Regions from separate parts of the Pradoshia sp. Z3_51 genome, predicted to be linked through region 2. Evidence: riboswitches for the same ligand, from Rfam matches in the RefSeq annotation. Region 2 holds a riboswitch; the other holds the start of a gene.

Region 1 (10,181 bases), on a different contig from region 2:
ATATTTTATTGTTTTTTATTGGAAAATTTATTTCATTATTTGGTGCAAGCATCTATTCATTTGCCATCGGATTATACATTTTAAAAATTACCGGTTCGGGTACAAGTTTTGCACTTGCTCTTGTGTTTGCCTCTGTTCCCCGAATTATTTTTGGACCAATTGCCGGAACCCTTGCAGATCGCTTTAACCGCAAAACAATCATTATATTGACGGAAATTCTTAGCGGAATACTCATGTTTTTTATGATTGTCTATTCTCACTTTTCGGGGCTCTCACTTGCATTGTTATATACATCAGAAGTACTGCTAGGGATTTTTTCTACTTTCTTTTCTGTGACTGCATCTTCAACCATTCCCTCAATGGCTGGGGATAAATCTATACAAAAGGCTGGCTCTTTAAATCAATCCGCATCATCGCTTGCCGGTATACTCGGTCCAATCATAGCTGGTATTTTATACGGGTTCTTAGCAATTGAGGAAATCATTCTGCTAACTGGAATCACCTTTATACTTGCCGGTATAATTGAATTATTTATTATTTTCAACCTGTACACTGAGAAAGCGGCACAACAGGAAAAGACGCAATTCATGAAGAGTTTGGCTGAAGGCTTCTCCTATTTAAAAGAAAACGATTTTTTATTCTCCCTGCTCAAAGTATCACTTTGGATTAACTTCTTCTTTGCGGGTATAAATGTTGCAATCCCCTACATCCTGAACACATCACTGAATTTTTCTTCTCAATCATACGGAATTGCTGCTTCGATGGTATCTGTTGGAGCACTTATCACATCATTGATCATTTCACAACGTCTTGAAATGAAAGATAAATTAAAGAAAATTAGATTGGGCTTAATTGGTTTAGCAATACTTGTCATTATGATTGGCTTGCCTCCTATGCTCCAAATGACTTCTGTGATTGCCAATGTCAGTTACTACATCATCGTCCTTGGAATGATAGGTTCCATCGTCATGGTTGTAAATATTCCTATTCATGTATTAATACAGCGTACAACCCCGAGCCACTATCTTGGTCGTATTTTCGGATTAGTTGAAACGATTGCATCTGCAATCTCACCGCTTGGGATGATTCTTTTCGGTGTCTTGCTTGACTACATACCAGCTTTTTATATACCTCTCATCACTGGATTTTCACTGCTCTTAATTAGCTTTCTTGCCATGTCAAAAGTAAAAGAACCAAAGGAATCTGAATTGGCAAGTTAATGATAAAGAAGTATCGCCCGGCTTGGGTTATATCCAGCCGGGCATTTTTATACTCCCCTAATTGTTTTTACTCGATTATAGGCGTATCTTGCAGATTCCTCTATAATGAATTGATTCTGATTGAATTTCTAGCTGGTTACTGTCTGTATCGACTTCGATTCGAGCCGAATCGGGCTAGATTCCGGCTGATTCACTGCTTTAATACAGCCGATTCCTCTTCGAATCCAGCCAATCTGAGCTTGAATCCGGCCGATCGCCCCTTGAATCCAGCCAAGCTCTAAATCAAGCATGACACAAACCGTCTCAGCAATTCAAAAAAGCCCCTTTATGCGATAATCTAAACTATCGCATAAAGGGAGCTCCAACTCTCATTTACTATTATTTTTCTTTAGGAAATGCCTTAGAATACAAATTATATCCGCCATCAAGGTTCTTAACTTTAATGCCGTTTCCTTCAAGTATTCTGGTAGCTAAGTAACCCCTCATACCTACCTGGCATGTAAGATATAAATCTTTATCAGTCGGTATCTCTGATAATCGCTCTCTCAGTTCATCAACAGGAATATTGACCGAGCCGGCAATTGCTCCTTTAGCAACCTCAGCAGGTGAGCGGACATCAATTAAATAACCTCCGTTTTCCACAATCTCATCAATTTCATGCCATTGCACTGTGCTGACCATTCCCTCAATAATATTGGTTGCTGCGTAACCAGCCATATTTACAGGATCTTTAGCTGAGGAATATGGAGGAGCATAGGCAATCTCGATATCCGGAAGATCCAATACAGTTAAGCCACCTTTGATAGCTGTCGCGATAACATCAATACGTTTATCTACCCCATCCTTTCCAACTGCCTGCGCTCCGTATATTTTCCCCGTTTCCTTATCGAAGATCAGTTTCAAATGCAATTGGGAAGCACCTGGATAATAGCCAGCATGGCTGCTTGGTGCAACATGAACAACCTCATATGGTATACCTAAACGCTTCAGCATCTTTTCATTGCTTCCTGTTGAAGCAACGGTCAATTCAAACACCTTGGCTATGGAAGTGCCCAATGTACCGTTATAAACACTTTCTTTCCCGTGAATATGATCCGCTACTAAACGCCCTTGACGATTGGCAGGCCAAGCGAGCGGCACATAAGTATCCGTTCCGTTAATATAATCCTTTACTTCAATGACATCACCGACCGCATAAATAGATGGGTCTGATGTTTGCAGATGCTCATTGACTTTTATCGCATTCCGAACCCCAAGCTCGAGGCCGGCATCTTTCGCAATGGTACTTTCAGGTTGAACACCAATCGCTAAAAGTATCATATCCGTTTCTACTTCTTTGCCGCTTTTCAAGCGAATGATACGACCATTCTTTTCAAAAGATGATACACCATCCTCAAGTATTAAATGAACTCCATTGTCCCGCAAATGTGTGTGGACCATTTGAGCCATCTCCAAATCAATTGGCGCCATCACCTGATTTCCCATCTCAATAACTGTTACATCTATGCCGCGCTCCCGTAAATTTTCAGCCATTTCAATCCCAATAAACCCGCCGCCAATGATAACAGCCTTCTCAGGTTTATCCTGATCTACCTTTTCTTTGATACGGTCCGTATCAGGAACATTCCGAAGCGTATAAACAGATTTAGCCTCATCGATTCCCGGAATGGCTGGCCTAACCGGTTTTGAACCCGGAGATAGGATTAGCACATCGTAGGATTCCTCATATTCCTCGCCTGTCATTGCTTTTCTGGCTATGACAGTCTTCTGCTCCCGATTGATTTTGATAATTTCTGTCCAATTACGTATATCTAAATTATAGCGTTGCCCCATTCCTTCAACTGTTTGAACAAGCAGTTTATTACGGTTTTGGATAACTTCTCCTATATAATATGGAAGACCACAATTCGCAAATGAAATATATTCACCTTTTTCAAACATGATGATTTCATCTTTTTCGCTTAGACGGCGCAGTCTTGCCGCAGCAGATGCTCCGCCTGCCACACCGCCAACAATTAAAATCTTCATTTTAATAGACCTCCATTAGTTCATCGATTAGTCTAATCGTAATATACCCTATTGGGTATGTCAATTTATCAAACTCACATGATTACACTCTATCATTGCTCCCGATAACAGTTTTCATAACACCGTTTTACTTTTAAATAATACCCAAAAAAAGCAAACCCACTTTTAACAATGGGTTTGCTTCTTATTACAGTTAAAAAGATTTTTTCAAATAATAGTTCTCGTGTTGTTTAACTTCCTCCATATTTTTAGGCAGTAAACGATAGAATAGGATTCCGCTTGCCAGAAGGATAACACCGAAAATAAATGTTTTTAAATCAGCCGTTCCTTTGATGATCACCCAAATGGAATATGCCGTCGCCAATATGGCTATGGTACCATCAATAATTCGTGAACGCATTTCATCAGATTTATATGTCTCGCCAGTCCAAACTAATTTCAGTTGGAATGAGGAGGAAATTAAATATGGCACTAAATAAGAAAGTGTCGCGATATAAATAATAAAGTCAAATGCATGAGCAATTGAATTTGAAATAGTTGAGAAAATAAATAATTGACCTAAACCATTTGAAACAATCATAGAGAAATTAGGAATCCCACGCTTATTGACCTGTAAAAACTTAGGGATAAATAAACCTTGTTTTGCTGCCTGATACGGGATTTCAGCGCTTAACAAGATCCAGCCAATTGTTGAACCAAATAAACTGATCAATCCAATGACCGCCAATGCTTTCCCACCAACAGGTCCCAGCACCGTTTCAATTGCATCGATTAATGGTTTTTCTGAATGGATAAGTGCATCCTGTGTTAATAATCCCATAACAAGTGTACTGATTCCCATATAGATAGCCAGGGCAATCAATAGCCCTAAAATGGTCGCTCTCTTTACATCTGCCTTTCTCTTCGCCCTTGATGCGAATACAACAGCAGATTCAACCCCTACAAAAGCCCATAAGGTTGAGACGGCAGCAAAATTTACCTGGCTGAGTAATCCCCGACTCTCACCATCAATTATACGAGTTTCCGCAAACGGTACAATATTAGATTGTTCAAAGGCAAATAGCCCAATTACAATGAATAATCCAAATCCAAGTACTTTTGCCGCAGTCGCCACAAAGTTTAATTTACCAGCATTCTCTATGCCTCGCATAATAAAGAAATGAACGCCCCAGAGCATGATTGTGCAGACAAGGAATGTTAAAGCATTGCCAACTTTTAGACTAAAATTCCCTATACTGAACAATTCAGCCGTACTAGTCAAACTTGGGAAGAAGGTAGATAAATACCCTGCAAACGTAGTGATGATGGCAATATTACCTGCAAAATTACCAATCCAGTATCCCCATGTAGACATAAACCCGGATAATCTTGAGGCTAAAGAATTTTCCTTGAACAATTCCTTAGCATAAATCTGAGGGCCACCTGTTAAATGTGGCTTACGAACAGCCAGATTCCCAAAAACCAGCGCAATAGTTAGTACACCCAATCCTGTTAATCCCCATGCCATAATTACTCCGGCAGGACTAGCTACTTCTGCCAGCGTACGCGGCAACATAAAAATACCAGACCCAACCATATTGCCGACTACAAATGCCGTTAAAATCCAAAAACCCAGTTGCTTCTTATTGTGCACGATAATTCCCCTTCCAAAGCTGTCATGTTACTCTCTATTTTTGAATTATCCATTTCTGTGTAAATAAACTAAATAAAAAACACACCTTATTGTTAAGGTGTGCAACATTTTATGATTAGCCACACCAGACAATAAATGGATAGTTCTCCATGGTCTATATACATATCGCGATGTATATAGACCATGACAGTCCTGCACCTATTCGGATACAGTCCCAGCTGCTCTCTTCGGAAAAAAAGAGCGCTTCGGCAGATTTTCCTTTCAACTAAAGTCAGCAAGCTTTCCGGCTCTCTTTTTAGTTTACTAATAAAATCTGCGACCTCTACCTCATCTTTTAGTCCGATGAGGATTTGTATTAAATTAAATTATTCCTGTATAAAGGATACAGTGAAAACGCGAATGCTGTCAATATTATTCGACAATGTTATTTTCAAATCAACTTATTTATGATTAATCCATTTGTTTTGGAAAGCTGCTATACTGCTATATTCAGTCTCCAATTTTCTGTATATATTGATGTAAATTGGCAGTAATTCCTCGTATCTTTCTACATTTGCTTTAACCGGCGTATGGACATGTGTAGTTCCCACATAATTTGATACAACGGATAGGTCTTCAATTTCACCGAGTGCATATCTGCCGAGTACAACTGCTCCTAAACAAGAGCTTTCAAAGCTTTCTGGCACATCTACTTCCTGATTAAAAATATCCGCAAGCATTTGCCTCCATAACTCTGAGCGCGCAAATCCCCCCGTTGCCCTGATTTTACTTGGCACACCTATCAATTCCTGCAAAGCTAATAAGACTGTATAGAGATTAAAAATGACTCCTTCAAGCACCGCTCTGACCATATGTTCCTTTTTATGATGAAGTCCCAAGCCAAAGAACGATCCTCTGGCATCAGGGTTCCAAATGGGCGCTCTCTCTCCAGCTAAATATGGGTGGAATAGTAGTCCATCTGCCCCCGGCGCTACTTTTGATGCTATCTTGGTGAGTACTTCATATGAGTCAATTCCGAGGCGTTTAGCTGTTTCTACTTCCGCTGAAGCCAGCTCATCTCTTAGCCATCTAAAAGTCATACCTCCATTATTAACTGGTCCGCCAATCACCCAATGCTTATCCGTCAATGCATAACAAAAAATTCGGCCCTTTTCATCCGTAATCGGCCTATCTGTTACCGTACGAATGGCTCCGCTCGTTCCAATCGTGACTGCTACAATCCCTGGATCAATCGCATTGACACCCAGATTGGAGAGAACGCCATCACTGGCTCCTATTACAAATGGAGTATCCGGCAACAGCCCCATATCCGCAGCATAGGCGGAGTCCATGCCAGATAAATAATATGTAGTTGGTACTGGTTTAGACAAATGGGTCTCTGTAATACCCGCGATTGCCAATGCCTCAGAATCCCATTCTAAATTTTTAAGATGAAACATTCCTGTTGCTGAAGCAACCGAATAATCAATCACATATTGCCCAAATAATTTATAAAAAACATATTCTTTAATGGAAATGAATTTATATGTCCTACCCGCTAATTCGGGATAATCATTCATCAACCAGGTGATTTTTGTAAGAGGAGACATTGGATGGATTGGCGTTCCAGTTCTCCGATAAATTTCTTGTCCATTCCTCTCATTTTTAATATAGTCGGACCACTTCTTTGAACGGCTGTCAGCCCATGTAATGCATTGAGTTAATGGATTTCCATTTTCCTCAACCGCAATTACGCTGTGCATAGCCGAGCTAAAGGATACTAACGACAGTTCATCAGGATTTATTTGGCTTTGGACCATTACTCCTCTTATTGCATTAAGTACAGCATGAAAGATCTCATCAGGATTCTGCTCTGCTGTAAGTGGAGTCGGGCTATATAATGGGTACTCTACATGATAGGTGCTGAGCACAGATGCGTCTCCCGAAAATAATACAGCCTTTGTACTCGTGGTTCCTATATCAACTCCTATATAAAACATCTATCTTCCCTCACTTCCCTAAAAGCTCAATACTAGATTCTTACCTTTATTCATATTTTTATAAACAACTTAACACAATTTGATGCCCATTGATTAATTTTTTCACGACTGGCAAATACTTTCTACTAAATAAAAACGACATCAGGAGGCCTCATCCAAATTGAAGAATAAAACAATTGCCATTCTTGCTCCATTCTTTTTATTCATATTTCTATTTATTTACACGCAGACACAAAAAGAGTCTATTACAGAGGAAACTAGACCTGTTTTGACTCAAACAGGAATTAAAGAAGGTCAATCTGCACCTGATTTCGAATTAAAAACTCAGGACGGAAAAAGCATAAAATTATCTGATTATCGCGGTCAAAAAGTTTTATTAAACTTTTGGGCAAGCTGGTGCCCTCCCTGCAAAAAAGAGATACCAGACCTCAATGAATTTTATAGTGAACATAGTATGGAGAAGATTACTGTATTAAGCGTGAATATGACCTATTCAGAAAAAAACAAGCAAACCATACAAGCATTTCAAGATATGTATAAGATCGGGTATCCTGTATTACTGGACCAAACAGGAACTATTGCAGGATTATATAAAATTATAACAATCCCAACCAGTTATTTCATTGACTCCAACGGTATCATACAAAAGCGAATAATCGGACCCTTGCAAAAAGAAACGATAAAAAATCTGATGGACTCAATAGATTAGCGTCCAAAACATCTACGGAAAAATATAACAAAAAAGACAAAATTATACTTAATTTTATACCTAAACCATAGTAAAATAAAATATATGAAAAAGATCAATTACGAATCAAGGGGTGTTGTTTCACGAATGAAAGCATACAATATTTTAATTACATTGATGCTTATGTTGATCAGCGTGTTGTCTATTAAAAATTTATATACTGGCCATTGGGACTTGCAATACTCCCTATTAAACGGTGGAATGGCTATTATTGTTTTAGGTATCTTTACGGCTTATACACAATCTTTAAAAGAACAATCTAATTAAATAACAGCTGGTTTGGAAAAATCCAAACCAGCTTTTTTGTATCATTCTTGATTTCTTACTATCGCTTGAACACAAACGGGTTTCGAAAGAGAAATCGTATTCCCTGTATAGGTTGGAATACCCTCTTTATTAATTTCAAATAAAACTAATGAATCACTTTGCTCATTTGCTGCAATAAGTACTTTTTCTTCGTCTATTAACTCGAAATTTCTCGGTCCCTTTCCTTCCGTATGTGTAAATGCGATAATTTCCGGTATACCTGATTCTGCCACTTTGTACGTTGCAATACTGTCATGCCCTCTATTTGAGGCATATAAGAATTGGCCATCCTCTGAAATATGCAAATCGGCTGCTGTATTTTCCTCTTTGTAATCATCCGGCAATGTAGTAACCACCCCTAGAAGAGAATCCGGTATATGTTGGTCATTTAATTCAAATACTGCGATTGTATTGCTTAATTCCTGGATGACATACATGATTGGCAATGTAGGGTGAAAGGCAAAATGTCTTGGACCCGATCCAGGAATAGTAGACATTTTAGCCAAATTGGCAAAATCCTTATCATCGTATACATAAATTTTATCAGTACCTAAATCTGCTGCAACTACAACGGAGGAATTCGGTACCGGTACGATTGAGTGAGCATGCGGTGCATCCTGTCTGTCTGCCCAAACCCCTGATCCAACATGTTCATTTGTTGTCGTATGTTCTCCAAGTGTTCCGTCCTCTTGTAGTTCTATCCTAGTTACCGTGCCACCATAATTACTAATGTATAAACAAGATTCATTTTCACTAAGACTGACATAGCAAGGTGCCATCCCATTCGTAGATTTGCGATTTAACTCTCTAATCTGTTCGGATTGCCGATTGATTGCATAAGAGACAACCATCCCATACTCAACTTCACTTACCGCGTATAAATGGGTCTGAGCTTTATTTATAACAAGAAAGGAAGGATTTTCAATACCCGTATATTTCTCAACTAAGTCAAGTTTTTTTTCTTTCACGTTCAATTTGAATAGATGAATACCCGTACTTGTTTCTTCTGCATAAGATCCGGTATAAATCATCCATTCATTTTTCTTATTTCCTTGAATTTCATTCATCTTGACTGCCCCCATCCCGTGTTAAATAAACTAATAGTTTCTGTTTCATTTCTATTCCCCTTTTTAAAGATATTGAATCTTAAAAAAAAACCCACAACCTATATTTCAAGGAAGTGGGGTCATTTATCCGTATTTATATTAATTCGTAACCAGCTCGGATTGTGGATACGCAGCATCATGCAATTCAGTTTCAAGCTCTTTAGTATACATTTCTGTTTGCTGTTCAGTCCAATGCAGTACTTTTTTCATATACGAAATCACTTGATCTTTGTATTCATGAACATGCTTAATATCAAATAGGACCATGCCAGTTCTGCGATTAAAGAAATCAAGCGGCGTATAAGCCAATTCATATTCAATTGCATAGCCCAATTTAGCCAATACTGGTAATGGCAGCCCTATTTCGCTCGCTTTTTCTTTGTTTTTTCGGGCTATTTCAAACAGAAGCGGAGCATTGGATCCATATGTTGAAATAATCTCTCTTGCTTCTGTATCTGATAACCCGGTTCCGATTGCTTTTTCTTTAGTTTTGCTTATATATGAACTAAATTTCGTTGAGCCTCCAACACGGCCGCCGGATATCGGCATTTTTTCAGTATAGCAGCTACCGAAATGTTTATATCCTTCATCTCTGAATTGTTTAGCTACTAAATCCAAAACGGTTTCAGCCATTTTACGATATCCTGTCAATTTTCCGCCTGCAATCGTAATTAACCCAGAATCAGATACCCATGTTTCATCTTTCCTGGATATCTCAGAAGCACCTTTCCCCTCCTGGCTGATTAATGGGCGCACTCCAGCCCAACTGGATTCCACATCCTCTTTAGTAACGTTTACTGAAGGGAACATATAGTTAATAGCATCCAATATATAATCTCTGTCTTGATCAGTCATTTTTGGATTGATTGGATCTTGACCATAGAATGTATCTGTTGTCCCAACATAGGCTTTCCCTTCACGCGGAATCGCGAATACCATTCTTCCATCAGGGGTATCAAAATAAACCGCTTGTTTCAAAGGGAAACGGGATTGGTCAATCACTATGTGTGCACCTTTAGTAAGCTGAAGCACTTTACCTTTTTTAGAATTGTCTTTTTCACGTATAAAGTCTACCCATGGACCCGTTGCATTTATAATCTTCCTAGCTTTAATTTGGAAGGAATCCTCATCCAATATATCCTTAACATTTACACCTACTAT
Region 2 (10,181 bases):
TACGCCACGTCCTGTGGCAACGTCTTCATGACCTACATCGTGTAGGCCCGCGAGGAGCATAAGACAGGGGCTCGGAAGGAGGTGTTCTTCCTCCTGCAGAGACCATGCTTATGTCCTGAGCTTCTAGCCGTCGAAGCTGGATTAACTAAAAAGCTGAAACGACTGCATTAAGGAACAAAGACTAAAATAATCATGTCCCATAGCAACAAAACACAAAATACCCTTCACTTTGAGATAAAAGTGAGGGGTATTTTGTGTTTTTATTTATTTGAGCGCAAAGTGTTTAGATTTAACAAAATCCATCATAAATTCACGTTGTTTACTAGTTAACATACCAACGACTTGCTCTGTCCATCTATCTTTTCTCAATCCGTTTGTACGCTCATTATAGTAAGCAGAGATAATTTCGTTGTATTCTTCGAGTTCTGCTTGCTTGTCCTCGTATTCATTCTCATGAAAGACTGCTTTCAGCGGTAAGCGCGGTTTAAGATCAGATTCATGATCTGGATAGCCAATAGCCATTCCAAAGAGTGGAATAACACGATCAGGCAATTTTAAAAGCTCAGATACCTTTTCGATATTGTTCCGTATACCACCGATGTAACAAATACCAAGATCCATAGACTCAGCTGCAATAGCAGCATTTTGTGCAGCCAAGGCTGTATCAATTAACGCAATCATGAATGTTTCCATGCTTTCCAGATTGTGATCCATATTCATACCTTCCATATCAGCAGCCAACTTATGGCGATGATAATCGGCGCAAAACATTAGAAAATATCCATTGTGTTCAACATACGATTGTCCACCTGCCAGCTCCGCTAATTGTGTCTTCTTACTTTGATCACTGACCCCAATGATTGAATAAGCTTGAACAAAACTCGATGTGGATGCAGACTGGGCTGCACTTATAATTGTTTCAACCTGCTCCCTTGAGAGAGATTTTTCTTTAAATTTACGAATCGATCGGTGATTATTTAATAGGTTAATCGTTTCATTCACTGGACTCAGCTCCTTTATAACGTAGTACAAATATAACAAATTATAGAAGTGTTATCTAAAATTTTGTTTAACTCTTTATAAAACAAAAACTTCTCTAGAAAGAGAAGTTATGTCAAATGAATATAATTTTGTTGGCGTAAAGCTTCATAGATAACAATTGCTGCTGTATTCGATAAATTAAGCGAACGAACATGAGTATCATTCATAGGTAAACGCAATCCTCTTTCAGGATGTTCCTCTAATAAATGCTTTGGCAGACCTGTCGTTTCTCGGCCGAAGATAAAGTAGTAATCTTTATTGGTATCTTCATATGAGATATCACTATGATAATTCTTCGCGAATTTTGTGATATAAAAGAACTCCCCACCACTGTTCTTTTCAAAAAAATCTTCAATTGAATCATAATAAATAATAGTTACATGCTCCCAATAATCAAGGCCGGCACGCTTTAAAGCTTTATCGTCAGTGGAAAAGCCCAAAGGACGGATTAAATGCAGGGTTGTATCTGTAGCTGCACATGTACGGGCAATATTCCCCGTATTTGCCGGGATTAATGGTTGGTATAAAACAATATGTAAAGACACTTTTCCTCACCTCTGGTTAGTATAAGCAGCCTTCATTATAACACTATTTCTCTTTTTCCAAAAATGGAAGACCTAATTCGTTATTATATGAAAATATTTATATTGGATATTAGGCGTATAGGCAGTAGAATCTTCATAATTCCAGTATCTCATACGGCTGTTCGTTGTATGAGCATTCACCAAAGGGTAGCCATATTCATCCTTTCCGGTCACAATCGTATTATGATTAAACCTGCCATCCCCTTCAAAATCATAACAAATAATATCTCCAATCATTAATTGGGAAGGATTCTTTACTTCCTTCGTCCAAGAAGCTGCCTTTAACATGAGCATAAAAGCATGTGCCACTGTCCAACTAAAGCTCCAATTGCTTTTTCCTTCTATCCACCACCCCTTTGAACGATTAGGTTTACCCCACATCGGTATACCACCGGCATATAAACATTGAGATATAAAATTCGTACAATCATCGGTGAATTGTGGATAGGTGGGATTAAAGGGATTCCACCATCTCTCGGCGTATTGAACCGCCTTTAACCGATTATAGGCAATCTTGGCACGCGAGGAAGTAAGATCTAAACTCCTCAGGAGGTCTTGTTCCATTATTTGAGGCTTAACATTTAATTTCTGATCTATCAAGAGTTTAGTTTCTTTAAAGGAAGCTTTACGAAGCTCCACATGTTCTTCCATGTAAAATTGTGTCCCTTGCTTCATTACAAGCTTCCAATGAGTCTCATATATAGCATCGACGACATCTTCCCGCTCCTTGATTTTTTTCACATGCCCTTTTGCCATGACCTTCACTATTTCTCCATTGCGTTTACGCATGCCTTCCTGCTTCTTCAATAAGGTTTCCATATTATCTGTCTTATTTGAGGATGTATTCTCTTTGAGTTTTTGTATCCTCTCCTCGACCAGTTTTTGCAGTTTCTCTTTCATCCATTCATCCACTCCTTCTCTAAAAAGTATGATGAATGACTAAAATACATACAAAAAACCGGAGTAAAAAGCTACTCCGGTAACATAAGACGTTCTAAGGCATTATTTATTTCAGCCACTACCATCTGATCGGTCTCTTCTTTTAAACAATCCTTTAATACAGCCATTGCTTCCTCGGTACCTATTTTTCCAAGCGCCCATGCTGCTGTACCTCTGATAACAGGCCTAGGATCCTTTTGCAGCAATTCTTTAATTGAAGCAACACTTTCTGAATCCTTAAAATGTGCCAATGCGATAATCGCATTTCTTTGAATGGGCATCTTCCCACGCCAAGAACCTGAAACACTGCCAAACTTATCTTTAAACTGGCGGTTGCTCAAGCTTAAAAGGGAGACCAGCTGAGGTTTTGCCAACTCAGGATCAGACTCACATTCAGGGTGATTATGAAAATCTATACGGCGATTATAAGGACATGATGTCTGACAGGAATCACATCCATATACTCTGTTACCCATTTTATCTCTGAATTCATAAGGAATCATATCCTTCGTTTGAGTCAGAAAGGATATACATCTCTTTGCATTAATCTGTCCTCCTTGAACCAACGCACCGGTAGGACAGGCATCCAAACATTTTGTACATGTTCCGCACAAATCCTCCATTGGAGTATCCGGAGGAAATGGAATGCTTGTAATCATTTCGCCAAGGTACATATATGAACCAAATTCTTCGTTTAAAATCGAACAATTTTTGCCGCTCCAGCCTATACCAGCCCGCTCTGCTACGGCCCGATCAACCAGCTCACCTGTATCTACCATAGAGGATAAATAAGAATTCGGCATGCGCTCTAAAATAAAAGCTTCAAGCTTCTTCAGGCGATCTTTCACCACATAGTGATAATCTTGCCCCCAAGAAGAGCGGCTAAAAATGCCACGTCTATCCCCCACTTTACTTTTAGGTGCATCTTTGAGTTTAGATGGATAAGCTACAGCAATAGCTATAATAGATTGTGCTTCTGGCATTAGCCTTCTTGGATTAGTCCTCTTATCTAAATCTGGCTCTTCAAAACCCGATGCAAAATTGAGGTTCTGTTGATCAATCAGTCGTTTCTTTAAAACCTGGAAAGGATCAGCTGATGTAAATCCAATTTGATCAATCCCTATTGTCTTGCTATATTCGATAAGCTCATCTTTGAGTATTTGAAAATCCATCTTAGCCTCTCCTTTCTCTGGAAAATGAATAACTTTTATATGTATGGTAAACTATATCCAATCATTTTGGAGGTGTAAATTTATGCAAATTCATGTAGATCGCCAGCTATTCGCAAAGGCCGGCGATGTAAAAATCGGTATTATCCGCTATCAAGGAATTGTTGCTGATGCCATTCCCCCGATGCTAGTAGGACGCCTTCAGCTCTATATTGAACATTTACATACTGAACTAGAGAGTAAATCCTTGAATGCATACGAAGGGATTGTATCATGGAGGAAAGTATTTAAACAAACTGGAAGTGATCCATCTCGTTACCGTCCCTCAGTAGAATCCTTACTTAGACGCGTCAAAAAAGAAGCATACACGCCGTCAGGCAACTCAGCGATTGCTCTCAATAATTTTTTCTCCCTGCAATATACTTGTCCATTAGGAATATATGATTTATCAGCTGTGAAAGGTGATGTAGAATTTCGAATTGGTGTTGCTGAGGATACCTATGAGGGATTAAATGGCCGTGTAAATAAATCGGAGGGTATTATAGGTTCTTTTGATCAAATAGGCCCTTTTGGTAGCCCGTATGTTGATTCTGTACGCACAAGTGTGGATGACCATACTTCAGATGCACTGCATATCATTTATTTTTATCCCGAAATCACCATTGAACAAGCACAGCAAATGATGGGCGCGATATCCAAGATGTTCATTCAAGTCCATGGAGGGGAATCTGCCATCCATCTACTGAGCCAAGAATGCAATACTATCAAAATATAAAAAACGCAATGCTTCGTACTCCTAAGTTACGAAACACTGCGTTGTTAACAATTCAAGAGCGGGTGAAGGGAATCGAACCCTCATCATCAGCTTGGAAGGCTGAGGTTTTACCACTAAACTACACCCGCAAAGAAGATAAATATTATACTAGCAGAAAGTTCACCTGATTTCAACCTTTTTTCGACAAAAATCGCATTTTTTTATTTACTTAAAAAGTGACGCCCTTATTTAGTAGGCGTCACTTTTCCCTTATTCTTTTAAGCTTCGATTTCTTTTCGCCTCGTGTTTTGCATAATTTACAAAACAGAAAGCAGATTCAAAAACACCTAATTTCTCTACTTGGCGATATAACGACCAGATTCTTGATGCCGTTTGGTAATTGTTTTTTTCCAAAACATCATTGCTTTTTCTAAGATAAACATAGACATTTTTTAGTCTCTTCGCTTTAAATCCTCTTTTCAATATAGAAAGCCAAAGGGCGAAGTCTTCAGGAATATCTCGGTTATGTACTAATTGAATTTTCCCAACCTTATATTTATCAATCATGACAGTCGAGCAGCCAATAGCTGTTGTATCTCTTAACAAATCTTGATATGTAAGATGAACCGGCATCTCAATAACAGGTTCATATGCTTGGTTCTCCTCATCAATAAACTGATAATCAGTGTAACTAAATGCCAAGTTATGCGCTTCCATGAATTCAAGCTGCTTTTCCAATTTATTCGGTGCCCATAAATCTTTGCTGTTTAGAAAGGCAATATAATGTCCTTTGGCTGCCTGAATAGCCATGTTTCTGGCTTTGCCCGGACCGACATTTTCCTGCAGGGTAATTAATTTAATTCTGGAATCATCCATTAGATACTCTTTTATCATATCCTTGCTATTGTCAGTCGAAGCATCATCAACAATAATTAATTCCCAGTTTTCATAGGTTTGTTTTTTAACTGATTCTATGGTTTGACGAATAAAAACCTTTGAATTATAGCTTGGCATGATAATAGATACCAATGACCTAAATGGAATACTGCTTCTCACGATTCCTCACCCTCCTGATAAAATTTATCCTAAAAGTTATAAAACTCTCCGAATAGTAAATTATTATATAAATATAATAATATTTATCCGTTTTATTCATGTATTAAACACTTCAGATGGGTTTTTCAGACTCTATCCAGACTTTATACATGTCCTATTTACTGAAATAACCAACATGGATTATAATGGAAATACAAGGTGCTTAAGGGTGTGTTTAAATGAAAACTATTATTCAATCATTGGTTGTTTCATTTGTGATTCATATAATCTATATTGGTGGATCCCTAATCGTAGGCTATATAACTATAAAGACTTATAAACCCGATATTAAAGATGAATGGGAAAATGTAAAAATGCTACAAAGTGAAGTGGCTTTTGGAACAGTTGGTTCTCCTTTGTTTTTTCTAATTACCTTCATCGCCGTTGCCTTGATATGCGGAATAATCATTACTACTATTAGGAAATTTGTGCGGATAAAATAAATCAATTCTTTACATGATAGTGAAAGGGGGAAACCCACAATTATCATGGGAGCTTTTTCAATTTTTTATCTTAGCTAATTTTTTACAAAGAAGAGAGTATAAAAATGAACCTTATTAAATATTTAGGTATACAATGTCTACTAATTGGCATGATTATCCTGACTAATTTTTATTTAGACAGTTATATTAGTAAGCCATTTACTTACACGGATTTACTAGCAATAATAATTGGAATTTCTATACTAATCCTTACTTTACATCTTTCTGATAAGTTAAAAAAACGTCTGAAATCTATTTCTTTATTTTATAAAATATCCCTTTCCATATTAGCCATTTTTATTGCAATTATTTATATAGGTCTTATAACAGGAGAAATACAATTTTAACCCTTTTCAACAAAAATTTAAGTAGAGCATTTTATGGTTCAAACATCACATTATTAGTTAAAGAGACAAAAAGAAAAGGATGGCCGGTATCCAGCCATCCTATCTATTAATGAATAATACTGTTTTCTAATTGCTCCTGCTTTTTGGGCTTAGATACCCATACAAAAGATGCCAGCAAGATAATGACCGTGATTAATCCCATCGGCGTACTTCCTGTAAATCCAAGGACAATATACCCTACCATAGCTATACCCGCACTGATTAAAGCATATGGGATTTGCGTCATCACGTGATCAATATGATTCGCACAGGCACCAGTAGAAGAAAGAATGGTTGTATCAGAAATCGGTGAGCAATGGTCACCAAATACCGCACCAGCCAATACAGCCGCCATTGCCGGCAATATCATCGAAATATCTGTTGCTGCCGTGATTTCTCCTGCAATCGGGAGCAGTATACCAAATGATCCCCATGAGGTACCCGTAGCAAATGTCATCAATCCGGCTATTAAAAATAAAAGTAATGGCAGAAAGGATACATTTAAGTTTAAATCCTGTACAAGTCCAGCCAAATACTGGCCCGTTCCAAGCCTGCCGATTAAATCAACGATTGTCCAGGCAAATAATAAAATATAAACCGCTGGCAGCATGGAGCCGATTCCGTGTTTTACTCCTACTGTGAAAACCTTTAAAGAAATTCCATGCAAAATAAAAACTTGTCGTAAAAACATAATAAACGTTACAATAATTCCGATTGTACCACCCAGAACCAATGATTTAGTGACATTAGTATTTTCAAAAATGGTGAGAAGTGTTGCATGTCCAGAAACTGCCTGATAACCTGTCCAAAGCATCGCAGCCGCTGTACCTACAATAAGAGTTACAATGGGGATTACCAAATCTCCAACCCTTCCAGTTGTACTTCTCGGTAAATCTTCTTTTAATTCACCTGGAACTGTCTTGGATGGATTATAAAGAATACCTTCTTTTACCGCTCTATCCTCATGTACTTTCATCGAACCAATATTCCAATTTCGATAGATCACAATGAACACCATTGCCAACGCCGCAATCGCATAAAAATTCATTGGAATCATTTGAATGAACGCTGATAAGGAACTGTATTCTGTCACCCCATGAGTGATGAAAATTCCTCCAATCAGTGCAATAATATAAGCCCCCCAACTGGATACTGGCATGATTACACAGATGGGAGCTGAGGTAGAATCAATCAAATAGGCAAGCTTCGCTCTCTGTATTTGATGTCTATCTGTAATCGGACGTGATACTTGACCAACCGCCAGAGCATTAAAATAATCATCAATAAAGATGAGTATTCCAAGCAAGGCAGCTACCAGCTGAGCCCCAACTCTTGTTTTAACATGCTTCATCGCCCATTCACCAAAAGCACGGCTCCCACCGGAAATGGAAATGAAAGCCGTAATGATGCCAAGGATGAGCAAGAATAAAATAATATATATATTGGATACATTCAGTGATCCATCTGATATAAAGATTCCTTTTACCGCATCCCATATAAGGATACACGTATTACTAATATTAAAATCAGTAAGCATTAAAGCTGATGCTACAATCCCCGCACCAAGTGAAAGCAAAACCTTCCTTGTTACAGCCACCATTAGAATTGCCAATAGTGGGGGAATAAGCGTATAAACTGTCGACTCCATTCCTTTTTTCCTCCTTCAAATAAATAAGGGGAACTCGCCGTGTATGCTGACCCTTGCGCTCTATCCTTTTATGAAAAAGAGAATAAAGAAGGGCTGCAATAGAGAAATATCTACTGCAGCCCATTATCAGCTTTTCTTTCTCCATCACGACCTGTAGCTCCTCATTATAAGAACCTCTTATAATGACAGTGTTGCTTTTATTTAAAACAACCCCAGCAAATTCATTTTTGACTAATCAACTTGCTTCGGCAGTTTCCCCTTTCGGCCATGCTCTCTGTTGTCATCCTCACATAGCTTACTCTTGAATCCTGCGCCTCTACCCCATCGGAATGATAAGGTACTATCTAATTGTTATTCTAATATAACAGATTACGTTCCTGTTCACAATGTGGAATAGATGTGTATTTTTTTACAATTATCTGATTAATTATTAGGATGAAGCCTGACTCAATTGCTTAACGAGTAACCCGATCGACAACATGTTAGGCTAATTAATCCAATCCTCTCGTTCCTGTAACCCACACAAAACTAAAACTCCCCTGTAAAAGTTTACAGAGGAGTGATTCACCTTTAATGTCCGCCAAGATAGGCCATCTTTACTTTTTCACTTGAGGTTAACTCATCTGCCGAACCCGAGAGGACGATTTTGCCGGTCTCCACTACATAGGCACGGTTGGCAATCGATAGTGCCAAATTAGCATTTTGTTCAACTAAAAGAATAGTTGTTCCCGCATTATTTATTTCTTCAATTATGAGGAAAATTGTTTTAACCAGTAGTGGAGCCAATCCCATGGAAGGTTCATCGAGTAAAAGCAATTTGGGCTTAGCCATTAATGCCCTTCCCATTGCGAGCATTTGTTGTTCTCCACCTGACAATGTTCCTGCCGGCTGTTTAAGACGTTCGTTCATCCTTGGAAAAAGATCAAATACCTTCTCCATATCCTCTTTAATCCCAGCTCGATCCCTACGTAAATAAGCACCAAGCTGTAAATTTTCTTCCACTGTCATATTGGCAAAAACCCGCCGTCCTTCTGGTACATGTGAGATTCCCTGCTTTACAATCACTTGAGCTGCTTTTCCACCTATGGATTTACCCTGATACATGATTTGACCCTGCTTCGGTTTAAGTAAACCTGAAACAGTTTTAAGTAGTGTACTTTTTCCAGCCCCATTTGCACCGATTAAGGTAACAATTTCCCCTTCGTCAATATGAAAAGAGACACCTTTTAATGCCTGAATATTTCCATAGTAAACGTTAATATCTTCAACCTTCAGCATCAGGAAACCTCCTCGCCAAGATAAGCCTCTATAACCTTAGGATTATTGCGGACTTCATCCGGTGTACCGTGTGCGATTAATTGTCCATGATCAAGTACATAAATACGTTCACATACCCCCATCACAAGCTGCATATCATGCTCAATCAAAAGTACAGTTAAATCAAATTTTTCACGTATTAAGCTGATTAACTCCATCAGCTGACTTGTTTCCTTCGGATTCATACCCGCTGCCGGTTCATCCAGCAGCAGTAACCGCGGACCCGTTGCTAGGGCTCTGGCTATTTCAAGTCTGCGTTGCATTCCATATGGAAGATTCTTGGCCTTTTCATCACGATAAGAATCCAGATTAAATATTTTCAGGAAATCTACAGCCTTTTGGTCCATTTCCAATTCTCCCGAAAAATGATTAGGCATTCGTATAATTGAACTGAGCATAGAATGTTTAGCCTGTGAATGATAAGCAACTTTGACATTATCTATGACAGATAAATCTCCAAACAAGCGAATATTTTGGAATGTCCTGCTAATTCCCTTTCTTGTAATTTTATAAGGCGGTAATTTGTTAAGCTTATCGTCGTTTAAATGAATGGTTCCTTCTGATGGTACGTACACACCAGTTAAAAGGTTGAAAAAGGTGGTTTTCCCTGCTCCATTCGGTCCTATTAAGCCGCACAGTTCACCGGGATACAGCTCCATAGATACATCTGCTACAGCCTTTAACCCTCCGAAATGAATTCCAATTTGGTCAACCTTAAGCAGTGGTTTGGTGGTTTGCATCCTTCATGCCTCCTTTTGTCTTCCTT

Evidence for each region. Region 2 has a riboswitch for lysine ahead of AC4BHA_RS15965 (Na+/H+ antiporter NhaC family protein). Riboswitches for the same ligand answer to the same signal wherever they lie in the genome.
Region 1: another riboswitch for lysine. It lies ahead of AC4BHA_RS04305 (amino acid permease); the one in region 2 lies ahead of AC4BHA_RS15965 (Na+/H+ antiporter NhaC family protein).

What each region holds. Positions count from the first base shown of each region.
Region 1 covers NZ_JBZAJC010000002.1:134,009-144,189, reverse strand. The annotation lists gene AC4BHA_RS04315 (MFS transporter) at 1-1,220, shown strand, start outside; gene cdr (CoA-disulfide reductase) at 1,599-3,248, opposite strand; gene AC4BHA_RS04305 (amino acid permease) at 3,442-4,881, opposite strand; lysine riboswitch at 5,014-5,214, opposite strand; gene gntK (gluconokinase) at 5,322-6,860, opposite strand; gene AC4BHA_RS04295 (peroxiredoxin family protein) at 7,021-7,569, shown strand; gene AC4BHA_RS04290 (hypothetical protein) at 7,654-7,875, shown strand; gene AC4BHA_RS04285 (lactonase family protein) at 7,917-8,981, opposite strand; gene AC4BHA_RS04280 (glycerol-3-phosphate dehydrogenase/oxidase) at 9,120-10,181, opposite strand, start outside.
Region 2 covers NZ_JBZAJC010000011.1:52,901-63,081, forward strand. The annotation lists gene nfsA (oxygen-insensitive NADPH nitroreductase) at 265-1,002, opposite strand; gene trmL (tRNA (uridine(34)/cytosine(34)/5-carboxymethylaminomethyluridine(34)-2'-O)-methyltransferase TrmL) at 1,110-1,586, opposite strand; gene AC4BHA_RS15935 (amidase domain-containing protein) at 1,659-2,525, opposite strand; gene queG (tRNA epoxyqueuosine(34) reductase QueG) at 2,597-3,736, opposite strand; gene AC4BHA_RS15945 (B3/B4 domain-containing protein) at 3,819-4,508, shown strand; tRNA gene AC4BHA_RS15950 (tRNA-Gly) at 4,566-4,636, opposite strand; gene AC4BHA_RS15955 (glycosyltransferase family 2 protein) at 4,758-5,543, opposite strand; gene AC4BHA_RS15960 (hypothetical protein) at 5,762-6,025, shown strand; gene AC4BHA_RS15965 (Na+/H+ antiporter NhaC family protein) at 6,518-8,098, opposite strand; lysine riboswitch at 8,245-8,425, opposite strand; gene AC4BHA_RS15970 (ABC transporter ATP-binding protein) at 8,669-9,376, opposite strand; gene AC4BHA_RS15975 (ABC transporter ATP-binding protein) at 9,376-10,155, opposite strand; gene AC4BHA_RS15980 (branched-chain amino acid ABC transporter permease) at 10,130-10,181, opposite strand, start outside.